DNA from 4 places in the Streptomyces sp. NPDC028419 genome. Region 1 is predicted to be linked to each of the others. Evidence: riboswitches for the same ligand, from Rfam matches in the RefSeq annotation. Region 1 holds a riboswitch; each other region holds the start of a gene.

Region 1 (4,335 bases):
TCTGCTGAACCATGGCATCCGCCGTCGCGAGCGCGGCGGTCAGGTCGGTGGCGGTGGCCGGTACGTCGTCCCGCACCGGGCGCGTGGTCTCCCCGCCCCGCCCCGCCAGCGCGAGGCCGTACCCGCGGGGCCCCGCGACCAGGTCCACCCAGGCGGCCGCGCGCGGATGTCCGCAGCGCCGCTCGCAGCCGGACCAGTGCACGGGCAGTGCCGCGCCGCCGGCGGGGGCGACCGGGGCTCCCGTCGCCGCCACGACCGCGCGGGCGTCGGCCCGTACGTCGGCCAGCGCCTTCGCACAGCCGGGCCGGCCGGTGCAGGCGGTCACGTTCTCCCAGGGGCCGCCGGGCGCGGTGACCAGTCCGGCTCCGGCGAGCCGGGCCAGGGCGGCGGGCGCGGTGGCCGCGTCGACCCCCGGGACGACGATCCCGCGCCAGGGGGTGAGCCGCAAGGACCCGGCCGCGGCGGCGGCCGAGGCGGCCAGCAGGCGCCACTGCGCGGTGGTCAGCCGCCCCAGCGGGGCGAGGACCGAGAGCGCGACGCGGTCCGGGTCCGGGCCCGCCACCACGCCGGGGCCGGGGCCGCGGCCGGTGCGGCGCCTGAAGCCGTGGGCCCGCTCCGCCGAAATGCCCTTCTCCTGCAATCGGTTGAGCAACTCGCCGGACTCCGGCCGGTGTTCGGCGGGAAGTTCGCTCACCCGCCAGGCCTTGGTGCCGGCCGCGCGCACCGCGTCGAGGAAGTGTTCGGCGACGGCCAGCGCCGCCCGGGCCGCGTCCCGGTGCGCGACCGCCACCGCGTCGGTGTCATCGTGCGTCCACAGCACGGCCGTTCCCGAGCCCAGCCCGAGGACGTTCACGTCGGGAGCGAGCGAGGTCACGTCGCCGCGACCGTCGTCGAGGGCGAAGAGGAAGCGCCCGGAGAGCCCGGCCGCCGCGTCGCTCGCGCAGAGCAGCCGGTCCAGCTCGCCGACCCACGGGGTGACGTCGGGGCGGAGCGGTCCGTCGAGCCCGGACAGCGGCGAGGCGACGATGTTGCGGACCCGTTCGTGGGTGGCGGCCGCGGCGGGCAGCAGTCCGGCGGCGGTCAGCACGGCGGCCAGCTCGCCGCCGCAGCCGGCGCCGAGGCCGCGGAGTTGCGCGTTGCCGCGCGAGGTGAGGTCGAGGTGGCCGTCGCCCAGCCGGTCCGCCGCGTCCGCCAGGACGACGGCCGCGTCGGCCGTGAGCAGACCGCCGGGGATCCGGATCCGGGCGAGGTGCCCGTCGTCCGCCGCGTGCAGGCGCAGCGCACCGGGGCAGGCGTCACCACGGTCCCGTATGACGGGTTCGTCCCGGGGCGCGGCGGAGGAGGGCGGGGGCATGGCGGCGAGCATACCCACGATCCGCACCACCCGACCTGTGTCCGTCACCACCGCACCCCACGCCACCGACAGACCACACCCCATCCAGCCCGCCCGGCGCTTGAGGGCCCGCCGGAGGCCGCGCCGCCCGCAGGTCACAACCCACCCCAACCACATCCAGCCCGCCCGGCGCTTGAGGGCCCGCCGGAGGCACGCCGCCCGCAGGGTGCGACGAGCCCCGGCCACCCCACCCCCCACACAAGCCGCACGGCCCCCCACCTGCCGTTCGCTCGCCGCGGCACCTAAGATGACCCCTCGACGGACCATTCGGCCCGTCATCGCCGAGGACGGCGACATGGGAGGAAGCCCGGTGCGAATCCGGCGCGGTCCCGCCACTGTGAACCCGGCAGTCGCCCACGGCGCCTCCGGGTGAGTCAGGAACTCCCGTCGTCCTCACTGCCCGGGGCGCGGAAACCCCGAGGAAGGCCCGCCGCCGCATGATCCTGCTGCTGTCGACGTCCGACACCGATCTGCTCAGTGCCCGCGCCTCGGACACCGGCCCGGTCCCGTACCGGTTCGCGAATCCTTCCCGGCTCCCCCTCGACGACCTGCCCGCGCTGCTCGACGGCGCGGACCTGGTCGTCGTACGCCTCCTGGGCGGCCTGCGCGCCTGGCAGGAGGGGCTCGACCTGCTCCTCGCCGCCGACCAGACCCGGCCGGTCGTCGTGCTCACCGGCGAACAGGCCCCGGACGCCCAGCTGATGGAGGCGTCCACCGTCCCCATCGGCATCGCGGCGGAGGCGCACGCCTACCTCGCGCACGGCGGCCCCGCCAACCTGGAGCAGTTGGCCCGCTTCCTGTCGGACACCGTGCTGCTCACCGGCCACGGCTTCGAACCGCCCGCCGCCGCCCCCACCTGGGGCCGGCTGGAGCGCGCGGCGGAGCCCGCCGCCGGTCCCCGGATCGCGGTGCTCTACTACCGCGCCCACCACATGAGCGGCAACACCGCCTTCGTGCACGCCCTCTCGGACGCCGTGGTCGACGCGGGCGGCGTGCCCGTGCCGCTGTACGTCTCCTCGCTGCGCTCCCCGGAGCCGGAGCTGCTGGCCGAGCTGGCGACGGCGGACGCCATCGTGACCACGGTCCTCGCCGCGGGCGGCACCCGCCCCGCCGAGGCCTCGGCCGGCGGCGACGACGAGTCGTGGGACGCGGGCGCGCTCGCCGCCCTCGACGTACCGATCCTGCAGGCGCTGTGCCTGACCGGTTCGCGCAGCGCGTGGGAGGAGAGCGACGAGGGCCTGTCCCCGCTCGACTCGGCCAGCCAGGTCGCGGTGCCGGAGTTCGACGGCCGCCTGATCACGGTCCCCTTCTCCTTCAAGGAGATCGACGAGGACGGCCTGCCGGCGTACGTCGCCGATCCCGAGCGCGCCGCCCGCGTCGCCGGGATCGCCGTGCGCCACGCCCGGCTGCGGCACACCCCGAACGCCGAGAAGCGGATCGCGCTGGTCCTGTCCGCGTACCCCACCAAGCACTCCCGCATCGGCAACGCGGTCGGTCTCGACACCCCCGCCAGCGCCGTCGCGCTGCTGCGCCGGCTGATCGCGGAGGGCTACGACTTCGGGCCCGTCGAGGAGATCCCCGGCCTGGTCTCCGGCGACGGCGACGAGCTGATCCGCGCGCTGATCGAGGCGGGCGGCCACGACCAGGACTGGCTCACCGAGGAGCAGCTGGCCCGCAACCCCGTCCGGATCCCGGCCGCCGACTACCGGCGCTGGTACGCCGGGCTCCCCGGCGAGCTGCGCGAAGGCGTCGAGGAGCACTGGGGGCAGGCCCCCGGCAGCATGTTCCTGGACCGCTCACGCACCACCACCGGCGGCGACCCCGACGGTGACATCGTGCTGGCCGCCCTGCGCCGCGGGAACCTGCTCATCCTCATCCAGCCGCCGCGCGGTTTCGGCGAGAACCCGATCGCGATCTACCACGACCCCGATCTGCCGCCCTCGCACCACTACCTCGCCGCCTACCGCTGGATCCAGGCCGCGGCCGAGGACGGCGGCTTCGGCGCCGACGCCATGATCCACCTGGGCAAGCACGGCAACCTGGAGTGGCTGCCCGGCAAGAACGCCGGCCTGTCGGCCTCCTGCGCCCCGGACGCCGCGCTCGGCGACCTGCCGCTCGTCTACCCGTTCCTGGTCAACGACCCGGGCGAGGGCACCCAGGCCAAGCGCCGCGTGCACGCGACCCTGGTCGACCACCTGGTGCCGCCGATGGCCCGCGCGGAGTCGTACGGCGACATCGCGCGCCTGGAGCAGCACCTGGACGAGTACGCGCAGATCTCCTCCATGGACCCGGCCAAGCTGCCGGCCATCAGGGCCCAGATCTGGACCCTGATCCAGGCCGCGAAGCTCGACCACGACCTCGGTCTGGAGGCCCGGCCCGACGACGACGGCTTCGACGACTTCCTGCTGCACGTCGACGGCTGGCTGTGCGAGGTCAAGGACGCCCAGATCCGCGACGGCCTGCACGTGCTGGGCGGCGCCCCGGCGGGCACGGACCGGGTCAACCTGGTCCTGTCCATCCTGCGCGCCCGCCAGATCTGGGGCGGTACGACGGCGCTCCCGGGCCTGCGCGAGGCGCTCGGCCTGGACGAGGCCGCGCCGACCCGCACCTCGGCGGACGAGGTGGAGGCCACGGCCCGCGGCCTGGTCGAGGCCATGGAGGCCGCCGACTGGGACCCGTCCGCCGTCGCCGCGGTCTCCGCGGGCCACCCGGCCGGTGTCGCGGACATCCTCGCCTTCGCGGCGACCGAGGTGGTCCCGCGCCTGGCGGCCACCACGGACGAGCTGACGCACGCGGTGCACGCCCTGGCGGGCGGCTTCGTCCCGGCGGGCCCCTCCGGTTCGCCGCTGCGCGGGCTGGTGAACGTGCTCCCCACCGGCCGCAACTTCTACTCGGTGGACCCCAAGGCCGTGCCCTCCCGCCTCGCGTGGGAGACCGGCCAG
Region 2 (4,335 bases), on a different contig from region 1:
GTCGGCGACCCGCATGTGCGAGCGGGCGGCCTCCAGGCTGATCACGTCGGCGTCGAGGTCCTCGATGGCCGCGACGATGTCGCCGAACTCGGCGTAGCACATGTGGGTGTGGATCTGGGTGTCCGGCCGGACGCCGCCGGTGCTGAGCCGGAAGGACTCGGTGGCCCAGGCCAGGTAGTCGGCGTGGTCGGCGGCGCGCAGCGGCAGGGTCTCGCGCAGGGCCGGCTCGTCGACCTGGATGACCGAGGTGCCCGCCGCCTCCAGGTCGTTCACCTCGTCGCGCAGGGCGAGCGCGACCTGGCGGGCCGTGTCGCCGAGGGGCTGGTCGTCCCGGACGAAGGACCAGGCGAGCATGGTGACCGGGCCGGTCAGCATGCCCTTGACCGGCTTCGCCGTCTGCGCCTGCGCGTACGAGGTCCAGCGCACGGTCATCGGATCGGGGCGGGAGATGTCCCCGGCCAGGACCGGCGGCCGGACGTAGCGGGTGCCGTAGGACTGGACCCAGCCGTGCTGGGTGGCCAGGTAGCCGGTCAACTGCTCGGCGAAGTACTGGACCATGTCGTTGCGTTCGGGTTCGCCGTGCACGAGGACGTCGAGGCCGGTCTTCTCCTGGAAGGCGATCACCTCGCGGATCTCGGCCTCGATGCGGCGCTCGTAGCCGGCCTCGTCGAGCCGTCCGGCGCGCAGGTCGGCGCGGGCGGTGCGCAGTTCGGTGGTCTGCGGGAAGGAGCCGATGGTCGTCGTGGGCAGCAGGGGCAGGCCGAGGTGGGCCCGCTGGGCCGCGGCCCGCCGCGCGTAGGGCTGGGAGCGGCGCCCGTCGGCGTCGGTGACGGCGGCGGTGCGGGCGCGCACGGCCGGGTCGTGGGTGATCGGCGAGTGCGCCCGGGAGGCGAGGTCGGCGCGGTTCGCGGCGAGTTCGGCGGCGATGGAGTCCGTGCCCTGTGCGAGGCCGCGGGCCAGGACGGTGATCTCGGTGGTCTTCTGCCGGGCGAAGGCCAGCCAGCGCCGCACCTGGGGGTCGACGTCGCGCTCGGCGGTGACGTCCAGCGGGACGTGCAGGAGGGAGCAGGAGGAGGAGACGTCGACGCTGCCCGCGAGACCGAGCAGGGTGCCGAGCGTGGCGAGGGAGGCCTCGTGGTCGTTGATCCAGACGTTGCGGCCGTTGACCACGCCCGCGACCAGGCGCTTGCCGGGCAGGCCGCCGACGGCGGCCAGGTCGGCGAGGTTGCCGGCGGCCCGGTCGGTGAAGTCGAGGGCGAGACCGTCGACGGGCGCCTTGGCCAGGACCGCCAGGGCCTCGCCGAGCCGGTCGAAGTACGAGGCGACGAGCAGTTTGGGGCGTTCGGCCAGCGCGCCCAGCTCGCGGTAGGTGCGGGCGGCCGCGCCCAACTCGGCCGGGGTGCGGTCCTGGACCAGGGCCGGCTCGTCGAGCTGGACCCACTCGGCGCCCGCCGCGCGCAGGTCGGCGAGCACCTCGGCGTAGACGGGCAGCAGCCGGTCGAGCAGGGTGATCGGCTGGAAGTCGTCGGGCACGCCCGGGGCGGGCTTGGCCAGCAGGAGGTAGGTGACCGGTCCGACCAGCACCGGGCGGGCGTTCAGCCCGAGCGCCAGGGCCTCCCCCAGCTCGGCGACCTGCCGGGCGGAGTCGGCGGTGAACTCGGTGTCGGGGCCCAGCTCCGGGACCAGGTAGTGGTAGTTGGTGTCGAACCACTTGGTCATCTCCAGCGGCGCCACGTCCTGGGTGCCGCGGGCCATGGCGAAGTAGCCGTCCAGGGCGTCCGCCGCGACGGCGGCGCGGTGGCGGGGCGGGACGGCGCCGACCATGACGCTGGTGTCGAGGACGTGGTCGTAGTACGAGAAGTCACCGGTGGGCACCTCGCCGATGCCCGCTTCGGCCAGCTGCTGCCAGTGGGTCCGGCGCAGGGTCGCGGCGGTCTCCCGGAGGGCGTCGGCGTCGACCCGGCCCTTCCAGTAGCCCTCGACGGCCTTCTTCAGTTCCCGGTTCTGCCCCTGCCGGGGGTAGCCGTGGACGGTGGCCCGTACGGCCGGGTCCGGTGCGGCCGCGGAGGTGGTGGAACGGGTGGTGTGCTGGGGTGTCACGGAACTCTCCTTCGCGAGTACGTCTCCATGAGTCCCGGTGACGGACGCGAGGCGCGAAGGGGTGGCGGAGCGGACGGCCCGTCGCACCGCCGTGCGCGAGGCACCGGCTGCGACCGTCCGTCGTTCCCCGGAGCGGGTCCGGGGCGCCCCCGACCGACCCGCCCACGAGGTCACCAGGAAATCCGCGCACGACCGTGCGTGCGCGGGCAACGGGCAGGTCTTCGGACTTGCGGGCGCGCCTGCCGGTCTCCCGGCGGGCTCCTAGTGGCCGTCGCTTCCCAGGACCGTGATCCGGTCCCAGTGCGTATGACGGCGGTCGTTCCCGCTCACCGCTGCGGGGCAGTCCCGGATTCCCACCGGGTTCCCTCTTACGACGCATCCCGCCTGGCGGACGGGGCGAACCAGCTGCTGGGGGTCAGCTTAGGTCGACGCGGCGCGGCGGGGCGGATGTTGACCACATCGCGGACGGTGAGATGAGACACTCCGCGGTCGACGCGCGGACGGCGGTCCCGCTGTCGGGAAGATCACAGGGCGCATGGCGGCTTCGGCGGGAGGGATCGGGCGCGCACGTCCAGAATGGGCCCGGTAGAGGGGGGATCCCCCGTGTCCACATAGGGGAGTTGACCATGCCCACCATGAAACCGAGCCGTGGCGTCCTGGCCGTCGCGGCGGTCGCGTCCGCCGCGGCCGTACTGGCCGGCTGCAGCAGCGAGCCGCCGGCCCTGAAGTTCGAGTCCGCCAAGCCCTCCGGTGCGAAGCTGGAGGCGCGTCCCCCCGCGGGGGGTTCGGTGCCGCTGGCGCAGTGGCCCAACGCGTGCGAGGTACTCGGCGACGAGGAGGTCCGCGCGATCCTGCCGCAGGCCAAGGACTTCCAGCGGACGCCGATCAAGGTGACCGTCATCAACTTCAACCCGCTCGCCACGTCGGATCCCGGCACCACGGGCGACGTACCGGCCGGCGGCTGCAAGACCGAGTTCGGGCTGCCGGCCAAGTACAAGGGCAAGCACAACAGCAGCGTCCGCATCGTCTTCAAGACCGTCGCCGATCCCGCGCTCGTGGCGAACGCCTACGCCGAGGACCGCGACGAGGAGGCGAAGCGGTCCGGCCAGGACACCAAGAAGTTCCGGGACCTGGGGAACTCCCTCGGTACGGCGGGCTGCTACACCCGGGGCACGACGACCACGATGATCTGCCACCAGGGCCCCTACCAGTTCGAAGTGAGCGGTTCCTCGACCGCGGACGGCGTCGGGAAGTACCCCGAGACCGAGGAGAACTGGCGCGAGAAGGTCCTGACCCAGGTGGTGCGCACCCTGGGCGCCCGCATGGCCTGACATCGACGGCCCGTGTCGCGGGACCGGCGGCCCTACGGCCTCTCGCCGGGAACGGACAGGTAGGCCTCGCGGAGCCGGTCCAGCACGGGGTGCTCGGCGAGCAGTGCGGTGTCGTCGATCGCGGCGATCGCCCGGACGCCGATGCTGGTGTTCGTCGCGAAGGCGGCCGCCATGCCCTTCGCCTCTTCCAGGGTCACGGGGGCGACCCGGTGTGCGGCGCGCTGCTGGAGCAGCGCCCTGGTGACTCCGGGCAGGACCGGAGCCTGCGGCCACACGACGCCGCCGTCGGCGTCGACGAATCCGACGTTCCAGGTGGCGCCTTCGCTGACGAGTCCGTCGCGTCCGACGAACAGGGCGTCGTCGAAGCCGGTGAGCTGGGCACCGCGCCGGGTGTGCAGGGCCCCGAAGAGGCCGACGTGCTTCACCTCGGGCAGCTCCCGCTCGTACGGCACGCTCTTGGCGCGCAGCGGAGCCGGCGCGCGCAACGCGCCGGCTCCGCGCACGGTGACCAGGACCCGCGGGTCCCCCGGCGCCGCGAGGTGCCCCATGTCGACCGCGGGGTCGTAGACGGTCACCCGGACGACGCAGGGCCGCGTCTGCCCGTGCAGCGCCTCCCGGACGTACGCGCGCACGCGCCCGGTGTCCAGGTCGGCGCCGCACACGACCTCGCAGTCCCTCGCGAGCCGCGCCATGTGCAGCTCCAGCCCGCGCACGGCGCCCTCGTCGACGCGCATGGACGTGAAGTGACCGACGTTGACCAGGGCCAGGGGCAGCAGGTCGTCGGTGGAAACGGGCTTTCCGTTGAGTGTCGCCATACCTCACAGGATGTCAGGACATCCATTGCCGACGATCAGCGGCGGGCGGCGGGCGGTCAGCGGTTCTGGAGGGATTTGACGTTGTCGCC
Region 3 (4,335 bases), on a different contig from region 1:
GGCGGAGTCGAAGGGCAGGCGCAGCTGGAAGAAGACGTCCTGCAGGCCCATCGCGCCCAGACCCACCGGACGCCAGCGGGCGTTGGAGTTCCCCGCCTGCTCGGTCGGGTAGAAGTTGATGTCGACCACGCGGTCGAGGAAGGTCACGGCGGTGCGGACGGTCTCGTCCAGCCGCTCCCAGTCCATTTCGCCCGTCTCCGCGAGGACGAAGGCGCCGAGGTTGACCGAGCCGAGGTTGCAGACGGCGGTCTCGCCGTCGTTGGTGACCTCGAGGATCTCGGTGCACAGGTTCGAGGAGTGGACGACCTGGCCCGGCTCCGCGGTCTGGTTCGCCGTGCGGTTGGAGGCGTCCTTGAAGGTCATCCAGCCCTGGCCGGTCTGCGCGAGGGTGCGCATCATCCGGCCGTACAGGTCGCGGGCGGGCATGGTCTTGCGGGCCAGGCCCGCGGCCTCGGCCTTGTGGTAGGCGGCGTCGAACTCGTCGCCCCACAGGTCGACCAGCTCGGGCACGTCGGCCGGGGAGAAGAGCGACCACTCGGCGTCCGCGTTCACGCGGCGCATGAACTCGTCCGGCACCCAGTGGGCGAGGTTCAGGTTGTGCGTGCGGCGCTGGTCCTCGCCGGTGTTGTCGCGCAGCTCCAGGAACTCCTCGATGTCCGCGTGCCAGGTCTCCAGGTAGACGGCGGCGGCGCCCTTGCGGCGGCCGCCCTGGTTCACGGCGGCGACGGAGGCGTCGAGGGTCTTGAGGAACGGCACGATGCCGTTGGAGTGCCCGTTGGTGCCGCGGATCAGCGAACCGCGGGCGCGGATGCGGGAGTACGACAGGCCGATGCCGCCCGCGTGCTTGGAGAGGCGCGCGACCTGGTGGTAGCGGTCGTAGATCGAGTCCAGCTCGTCGAGCGGGGAGTCCAGCAGGTAGCACGAGGACATCTGGGGGTGCCGGGTGCCGGAGTTGAAGAGCGTGGGGGAGGACGGCAGGTAGTCGAGGCGGCTCATCAGCCGGTAGAGCGAGGCCACTTCCTCGACGGCCTGGACGCTCGTTCCATTGGGCGCGGTGTTGTCGGCCAGGCCGCAGGCCACGCGCAGCATGAAGTGCTGCGGGGTCTCGACGACCTGACGGGTGATCGGGTGGCGCAGCAGGTAACGGCTGTGCAGGGTGCGCAGGCCGAAGAAGCCGAAGCGGTCGTCGGCGCCCTCGGCGATCGCGTGCTCGACCAGCGCGTTCAGGCGGGCGGCGTGCGCCTCGACGAACTCGGCGGTGCGATCGGCGATCAGGCCCTCGCGGTGACCGACGGCGACGGACGCCGAGAAGGAGGTGGCCCCCTGGCCCGCGGCCTCTTCGGCGATGGCCAGCGTCAACAGACGGGCGGCCAGCCGGGAGTACTGCGGGTCCTCCGAGATCAGGCCCGCGGCGGCCTCGGTCGCCAGCCCGCGCAGCTCGGCCTCGTCGGCCACGGCGCTGCGGCCCCGCAGCGCGGCGGCGGCGACCCGGCCGGGGTCGGTGTCGACCAGGTCGACGGTGAGGTCGGTGAGGGTGCGCAACAGCGCGGCGCCAGGCCCCTCGGTGGCCTCGGGCTGGGCGGACTCGGCGCGCGGTGCGGCAGGCGCGATGGTCACGTGGGGGGCTCTCCCTCGCTCGGCTCCGGAAGGCTCGGAGGCGGGAAGCGGAGGGCGGCCATGCGCGCGTTCGGACGCGCGGATCCGGGCAGGCCGGTCGCGCGTCAGCACATGACGTCCACCGGCCCAACCACGAGGCCCGGACGTGTCGGCGTCCGGACCGGTCGGTCCGGGCGCGCTGTCGGCAGGTCCTCGGACTTGCGGCAGCCCCAATGGGTGATTGGGTGCGTTTCATACCGTTGCGGGACAGTTCCGGATTCGCACCGGATTCCCCTGCGGCGACAGCGAGCACGAGCATACATGTGGGGGCCGCCCCGTGCGCGACCCCCCACATGTTGTGTCGGCGTGGCTACAACTCCACGCGGTACGTCAGGAGGGGGACGCTCGGGACCGGCGCCCAGTCCCGTTCCGGGGTCCGGGTGAAGCCCAGGCGCTCGTAGATCCTGTGGGCCCCCAGCATGGCCGCTTTGGTGGACAGGACCAGGTGGGTGACGCCCTCCAGCTCGCGTGCGCGGGCCATGCAGGCGCGCACCAGGGCCTCGCCCGCGCCGCGCCCGCGGGCCTCCGACGCGACCGCCAGCATCCGGAATTCCGCCTCGCGGGGACCGGCGATCTCGGCAAGTGGACTGCCGGGTGCGGCGAAGGTCACTCCGCCGAGCAGCCGACCGTCGTGCACGGCGACGAGCACCTCGGCCCCGGCGGCCCGCGCCGCGACGTCCCGCAGCACGGCGAGGTAGAACGCGCCGCTCTCGGGCCCCAGCAAGCCGTCGTCCAGATAGGCCCGCGCGGTGATCTCGCCCAACTCTTCGTACTCGGCGGGCAGCGCCGCCCGGATGGTGATGTCCATGGCGTCGAGTGTGCGGGACGTGTGTCGGTGGGCGGCGCTACCGTCGTAAAGGAGCACCGTCGAGGAAGGCAACGGCCGCGCCATCCCGGGCGTGGTGCTCGCGCACGAGGGCGCGTTCGTCGGACAGGGTGACTGGGCGGATCCGAGCCCGATCCTGATGGCCGTCGAGGTGACCTCTTGGGACTCCGATACGGAACGGCGCGATCGGATCGAGGAGCCCCTCGCCTATGCGCAGACGGGCATCCCCGTCTACCTGCTGATCGACCGCTCCAAGGGCCTGGTCCTCGTCCACAGCGACCCGGACGGTGCCGGCTACGAGACCGTGCGCACCGCTGCCTTCGGGCGAGAGGCCAAGCTCCCCGACCCCGTCAGCATCACCCTGGACACCGAGCCCCTCAAGGACTGGGTGCGTTGAGTACGCCGCAGGGCCCCCGTCCGGGAGGGACGGGGGCCCTGCGCGCACCTCTCAGCAGCAGCGGAAGCCCTCGCGGGGGTCCGCCTCGCGGGAGTCGGTGCGGGCCCGCTCGAACTCCCGGCGGGTCGGCACCTCGGCGTGCGGGTCGTGGCCGCGCGCGTGGGCGACGTAGCGCTCGTAGGCGGACTCGCCCGAGAACTCGCGGACGTAGAACCGGATCCGGCCCAGCGCCGCCCGGAGCGTGCTCACGACACCGGTTCCTTGACCCGGCCACCGCCCGTGTCCAGGCCCGCGGCGGCCAGCTCCGCCTTCTCGGCGGCCGTCGGGATCAGACCGGCCGGCGCGATGATCTTCGACTCGGTCCACGGGACCTCCGAGAGCGTCGTGCCCTGCGGGTCGCGGACGGCCTTCAGGCAGGTCCGGGCCGCGTCCAGCAGGACGATGACGATCAGGATCGCGAAGACGGCGGAGAGGACTCCGTCGACCGTGGCGTTGGTGACCACGGTGTGCATCTGGTCCATGGTCTTGGCGGGCTTGAGGACCTTGCCCGCGTCGATGCCGGCGAGGTACTTGTCGCGCTGGGCGAAGAAGCCGATGGTCGCGTCGTCCGAGAAGATCTTCTGGTAGCTGGCGGTGAGCGTCACGGCCACGTCCCAGGCGAGCGGGACGGCGGTCACCCAGGCCCACTTGAGCCGCCCCGACTTCACCAGCAGCGTGGTGCAGACGGCGAGCGCGACGGCGGCCAGCAGCTGGTTGGCGATGCCGAAGAGCGGGAAGAGCTGGTTGATGCCGCCCAGCGGGTCCTTCACGCCGACCCACAGGAAGTAGCCCCAGCCGCCGACGACGATCGCGCTCGCGAACCAGACGCCCGGCTTCCAGCTGACGTCCTTGAAGGACTTGTGCACATTGCCCAGGGTGTCCTGGAGCATGAAGCGGCCGACCCGGGTGCCCGCGTCGACCGTGGTCAGGATGAACAGGGCCTCGAACATGATGGCGAAGTGGTACCAGAACGCCTTCATCGCGGTGCCGCCCACGACGGACGAGAAGATCTCCGACATCCCGAGTGCGAAGGTCGGCGCGCCACCCGTGCGGGAGAGCAGGCTGGTCTCGCCGATGTCCTTGGCGGCCTGGGTCAGGGCGTCCGGGGTGATCGAGAAGCCGAGGCCGCCGATGGCCTGGGAGGCCTCCAGGGCCGTGGTGCCGATCCGGCCGCTGGGGGCGTTCACCGCGAAGAAGAGGCCCGGCTCGATGATGCAGGCCGCGATGACCGCCATGATCGCGACGAAGGACTCGGTCAGCATGGCGCCGTATCCGATGACCCGGACCTGGGTCTCCTTCTGGATCATCTTCGGGGTGGTGCCCGAGGACACCAGGGCGTGGAAGCCGGACAGGGCCCCGCACGCGATGGTGATGAAGACGAAGGGGAACATCGAACCGGCGAAGACCGGTCCGTCGC
Region 4 (4,335 bases), on a different contig from region 1:
CAGGGCCTCGGGGGTGAGCCGGTCGGAGCCGTCCAGGACGAGCAGCATGTCCCGCTCCGCGAGCCACGAGGCGGCATTGGCCGACCCGCGCGGCAGGTAGGGGATCCCCGGTACGGTGCCCAGCGCACCCACCAACTCGCGGACCCCGGAGGCGTATTCGAGGGTGACGACGGCCACCCCGTCGCAGAAGTTGGAGGTCAGGCGCCGGGCCATCTCCCGCACCAGCAGGCTCCGCGGGGCGCCGAACCCTCCCGTCACCGTCAGCACCCGCCCCCGCCGGACGGCGGTGAGCAGCCGGGACAACTCGGCGGAGGTCGCCGGCAGCGTCCCCGTGCACCCCGGTGGCCGTTCCTGTCTCCCGTTCGGATCCCCCATCGGCACGATGCCCCCCATTGCATGCGTGGCCCAGCGCGGCGCCAGGGTTGATTCGAGCCGCGTGCGGTCGATTATGCGCCAGTTGTGCCGTGAGGCCAGGGGAATTTCGCATTCCGTACCGGGTGTTGACCGTCCCCCGGCCGTCGAGACGCTCTGCGTAGTCGGCGTGGTCCCCGTGACGTACGTGCCCGGCCCGACCGGAGGGGGAATGGTTGTCCGGATGTCGGGAATCGGCTCTACTGCTGTGCAGCCCCGGACACGGGCACGTTCCGGAAGGGGAGACGGATGAGTGCGCAGCGACAGGGACGGCCCTCATCGCACCGGCGCCGCCCGGGCTCGCGCGGCGGCCGGATGCTGCTGGCCGCGCTCGTCTCGGGCTTCCTCCTCGTCGGGGTGTTCGCCGCGACGGGCCTCGCCGGGGACCCCTTCTCCGCCGGCTCCCGCCGCGACCGCTCGGCGCCGGACATCGGAGCGCCCTGGTCCACCGGCCCCGGCGACCACGGCGGTTCCGCCGGCGCCCCCGACGCGAGCCCGGACCCCTCCGCGTCGGGGAGCGCGGACGCGGGCGACGCCGCCGGCGCGGCGGGCGGCGGCGGGCGGCCCGCCGGCGCCCTGCCCTTCGACCTGCCGGACGCCACCGCGCTGCGCGCCGGCAAGAAGCTGGTCTTCGCCCACTACTTCACCCCCTACCCGCTCTCCCTCGACAACGCGAGCGCGGACGGCGACTACTACACCCGCAACTACCTCGCCCCGGCGGGGGAGAACGGCAAGCACGAGCGCTACGGCGGGCTGCTGCGCGACCGACCGTCGCCCGTGCCGCCCCGACAGGGCAACTGGGAGCTGGCCAACCTCCGCCAGGAGGTGCGCACGGCCCGCGCCGCCGGGATCGACGGCTTCACCCTCGACCTGCTCTCCCTCTCCGGCCCCAACTGGGACCGCGCCAACCTCCTGATGGAGGCGGCCCGTTCGGTCGATCCCGACTTCAAGGTCATGCTGATGCCGGACATGACCTCCCTCAAGACCGACGACCCGGCTGTGCTCGCGACCGCGCTCGCCGCGCTCGCCGCGGCGCCCGCCGCGCACCGACTGGACGACGGACGGCTGGTCGTCTCCCCCTTCAAGGCGGAGGAGAAGGACGTCGGCTGGTGGACCCGGATGCTGGACCTGCTGAAGTCGAAGCACGGCATCCGCACCGCGTTCGTCCCGCTCTTCCTCGACTTCGGCGCGCACGGCGCGCGGTTCGCGCCCATCAGCTACGGCTTCTCCGAGTGGGGCAGCCGGAGTTACGTCGGCCAGGACGGCGCGGCCGGCGACGTGCGGCGCGCGCACGAGGCGGGCAAGATCTGGATGCAACCGGTCTCCGTCCAGGACGCCCGCCCCAATCAGGGGATCTACGACGAGGCGGGGAACACCGCCACCCTGCGCTCCACTTGGACGCACGCCATCGACGACGGCGCCGACTGGGTGCAGCTGACCACCTGGAACGACTACTCGGAGGGCAGCCAGTTCGCCCCCTCCCTGCACAACGGCCACACCTACCTGGACATCTCCTCCTACTACCTGACCCGGTTCAAGACGGGCGCCTGGCCGCGGATCGTCCGGGACACGCTCTACCTGACCTCGCGCACCCAGTTCGCCGCGGCCGACCCGACCGGGACCCAGTCCCTGGTGATGTCCCTGCGCAAGGGCAGCGCCGCGCCCCGGGACGCGGTGGAGGTGCTCAGCTTCCTGACCGCGCCGGCCACCGTCCGTACCGTGACCGGCAAGGACGCGGACGCCTACGAGGCCCCCGCCGGAGTCCGGTCGCACCTGCTGGAGCTGCGCTCCGGCACCAGCTCCGCCCGGGCGGTCCGCGACGGGGTCACCTCGACCGCGGTGGAGCTGTCGTACCCGGTGGACCGCGAGGTCGCGGTCCAGGACCTCCAGTACTACGGGGCCACCAGCGGTCGCGCGTCGTAGCGGCGCCGGCGCGGGAGGGACTTTGGGACCCTATCCCGGGACGAAGGTCACCCACTATCTAGTGGTCGCACTGGGCGGTCATATCCATATGTAGTGTTGGCCCTGCCGGTTCGGCGGGGTCACGCTCATGCTCGCTCATGTCCGCCCCGACCGAGGCAACAGGGAACCCGATGCGAATCCGGGACTGCCCCGCAACGGTGAGCGCACGCCCTTCCCCCCGACGGGACGGGGCGCCGCGCGAGTCCGACACCTGCCGGCGAACGCACCACACTTCCGTGCCGAGCCTCGTGGGAGGGCTGCCGTGACCGCTGCCGTAGACGCCGTGGAGACCGTGACCGAATATCTGGAACGCCGGGACTGGAGGGTCAACGCCAACGCCAACCAGGGCTACTCGCTCGGCGGCCTGATCCTGAACGCGGCGGGCAAGGTGACGGCGAACTACTGGCTGGAGCGCGTCTATCCGGCCGAGATCGCCGGCGCCCACCGCGAGGGCGACCTCCACATCCACGACCTGGACATGCTCTCCGGCTACTGCGCGGGCTGGTCCCTGCGCACCCTGCTGACCGAGGGGTTCAACGGGGTCCCCGGTCAGATCGACTCCGGCCCGCCCCGGCACCTGTCCTCGGCCGTCGGCCAGATCGTCAACTTCCTCGGCACCCTCCAGAACGAATGGGCGGGCGCCCAGGCCTTCTCCTCCTTCGACACCTGCCTCGCCCCCTACGTCCGCCTCGACGCGATGACGTACGCCCAGGTCAGGCAGTGCGTCCAGGAGCTGGTGCACAATCTGAACGTGCCCTCGCGCTGGGGCACCCAGACCCCCTTCACCAACCTCACCTTCGACTGGACCTGCCCCGAGGACCTGCGGGACCAGGTCCCCGTGATCGGTGGCGCCGAGGTGGACTTCACCTACGGCGAGCTCCAGAGCGAGATGGACCTGATCAACCGGGCCTACATCGAGGTCATGACCGAGGGCGACGCCACCGGCCGGGTCTTCACCTTCCCGATCCCGACCTACAACATCACCCGGGACTTCCCCTGGGAGAGCGAGAACGCCGAGCGGCTCTTCGCGATGACCGCGAAGTACGGGCTCCCGTACTTCCAGAACTTCATCAACTCCGAGCTGTCCCCGCACATGATCCGCTCCATGTGCTGCCGGCTCCAGCTCGACCTCACCGAACTGCTCCGGCGCGGCAACGGCCTCTTCGGCAGCGCCGAACAGACCGGCTCCCTCGGCGTGGTCACGCTCAACTGCGCCCGCCTCGGCCACCTCCACGCGGGCGACGAGGACGCCCTGATGGCCGCCGTGGACCGGCTGTGCGAGCTGGCCAAGGACAGCCTGGAGCTGAAGCGGATCACCGTCCAGGACCTGATCGACGGCGGGCTGTTCCCGTACACCAAGCGCTACTTGGGCACCCTGCGCAACCACTTCTCGACCATCGGGGTCAACGGCATCAACGAGATGATCCGCAACTTCTCCGGGGACGCGGACGACATCACCACCGGGGCCGGGCACGCGCTGGCCGTCCGCTTGTTGGACCGCGTCCGCGCCCGCATGGTGGAGTTCCAGGAGCGCACCGGGAACCTCTACAACCTGGAGGCCACCCCGGCCGAAGGGACGACGTACCGCTTCGCCAAGGAGGACCGGCTTCGCTACCCCGGCATCCTCCAGGCGGGCACCGACGCCCACCCCTACTACACCAACTCCTCACAACTGCCCGTCGGTTGGACCGACGACCCCTTCGAGGCGCTGGAGCGGCAGGACGAACTCCAGGCCAAGTACACCGGCGGCACGGTCCTGCACCTCTACCTGGCGGAGCGGATCCCCACCGCCGAGGCCTGTCGGTCCCTGGTGCGCCGCTCCCTGGAGCGGTTCCGGCTGCCCTACCTCACGGTCACCCCGACCTTCTCGATCTGCGCCGATCACGGCTACCTCACGGGCGAGCGGCCGAACTGCCCGCGGTGCGGGGCCGATTGCGAGGTGTGGACGCGGGTCATGGGCTA

What was found. Region 1 has a riboswitch for cobalamin ahead of cobN (cobaltochelatase subunit CobN). Riboswitches for the same ligand answer to the same signal wherever they lie in the genome.
Region 2: it holds a riboswitch for cobalamin, as region 1 does, so the genes downstream of both, metE (5-methyltetrahydropteroyltriglutamate--homocysteine S-methyltransferase) here and cobN (cobaltochelatase subunit CobN) in region 1, are expected to answer to the same signal.
Region 3: it holds a riboswitch for cobalamin, as region 1 does, so the genes downstream of both, ACZ4UB_RS14845 (ribonucleoside-diphosphate reductase subunit alpha) here and cobN (cobaltochelatase subunit CobN) in region 1, are expected to answer to the same signal.
Region 4: it holds a riboswitch for cobalamin, as region 1 does, so the genes downstream of both, ACZ4UB_RS10690 (ribonucleoside triphosphate reductase) here and cobN (cobaltochelatase subunit CobN) in region 1, are expected to answer to the same signal.

Annotation. Positions count from the first base shown of each region.
Region 1 is NZ_JBVHUE010000027.1:38,786-43,120, reverse strand. Features, by position in the region: gene cobG (precorrin-3B synthase) at 1-1,402, opposite strand, end outside; cobalamin riboswitch at 1,659-1,790, shown strand; gene cobN (cobaltochelatase subunit CobN) at 1,831-4,335, shown strand, end outside.
Region 2 is NZ_JBVHUE010000003.1:81,068-85,402, forward strand. Features, by position in the region: gene metE (5-methyltetrahydropteroyltriglutamate--homocysteine S-methyltransferase) at 1-2,100, opposite strand, end outside; cobalamin riboswitch at 2,296-2,521, opposite strand; gene ACZ4UB_RS04800 (hypothetical protein) at 2,736-3,431, shown strand; gene ACZ4UB_RS04805 (aminotransferase class IV family protein) at 3,464-4,246, opposite strand; gene ACZ4UB_RS04810 (carbohydrate binding domain-containing protein) at 4,303-4,335, opposite strand, start outside.
Region 3 is NZ_JBVHUE010000010.1:223,244-227,578, forward strand. Features, by position in the region: gene ACZ4UB_RS14845 (ribonucleoside-diphosphate reductase subunit alpha) at 1-1,617, opposite strand, end outside; cobalamin riboswitch at 1,784-1,915, opposite strand; gene ACZ4UB_RS14850 (GNAT family N-acetyltransferase) at 1,967-2,464, opposite strand; partial or broken gene ACZ4UB_RS14855 (Uma2 family endonuclease) at 2,538-2,879, shown strand; gene ACZ4UB_RS14860 (YbdD/YjiX family protein) at 2,931-3,128, opposite strand; gene ACZ4UB_RS14865 (carbon starvation CstA family protein) at 3,125-4,335, opposite strand, start outside.
Region 4 is NZ_JBVHUE010000007.1:23,335-27,669, forward strand. Features, by position in the region: gene ACZ4UB_RS10680 (hypothetical protein) at 1-375, opposite strand, end outside; gene ACZ4UB_RS10685 (glycoside hydrolase family 71 protein) at 661-2,334, shown strand; cobalamin riboswitch at 2,424-2,606, shown strand; gene ACZ4UB_RS10690 (ribonucleoside triphosphate reductase) at 2,636-4,335, shown strand, end outside.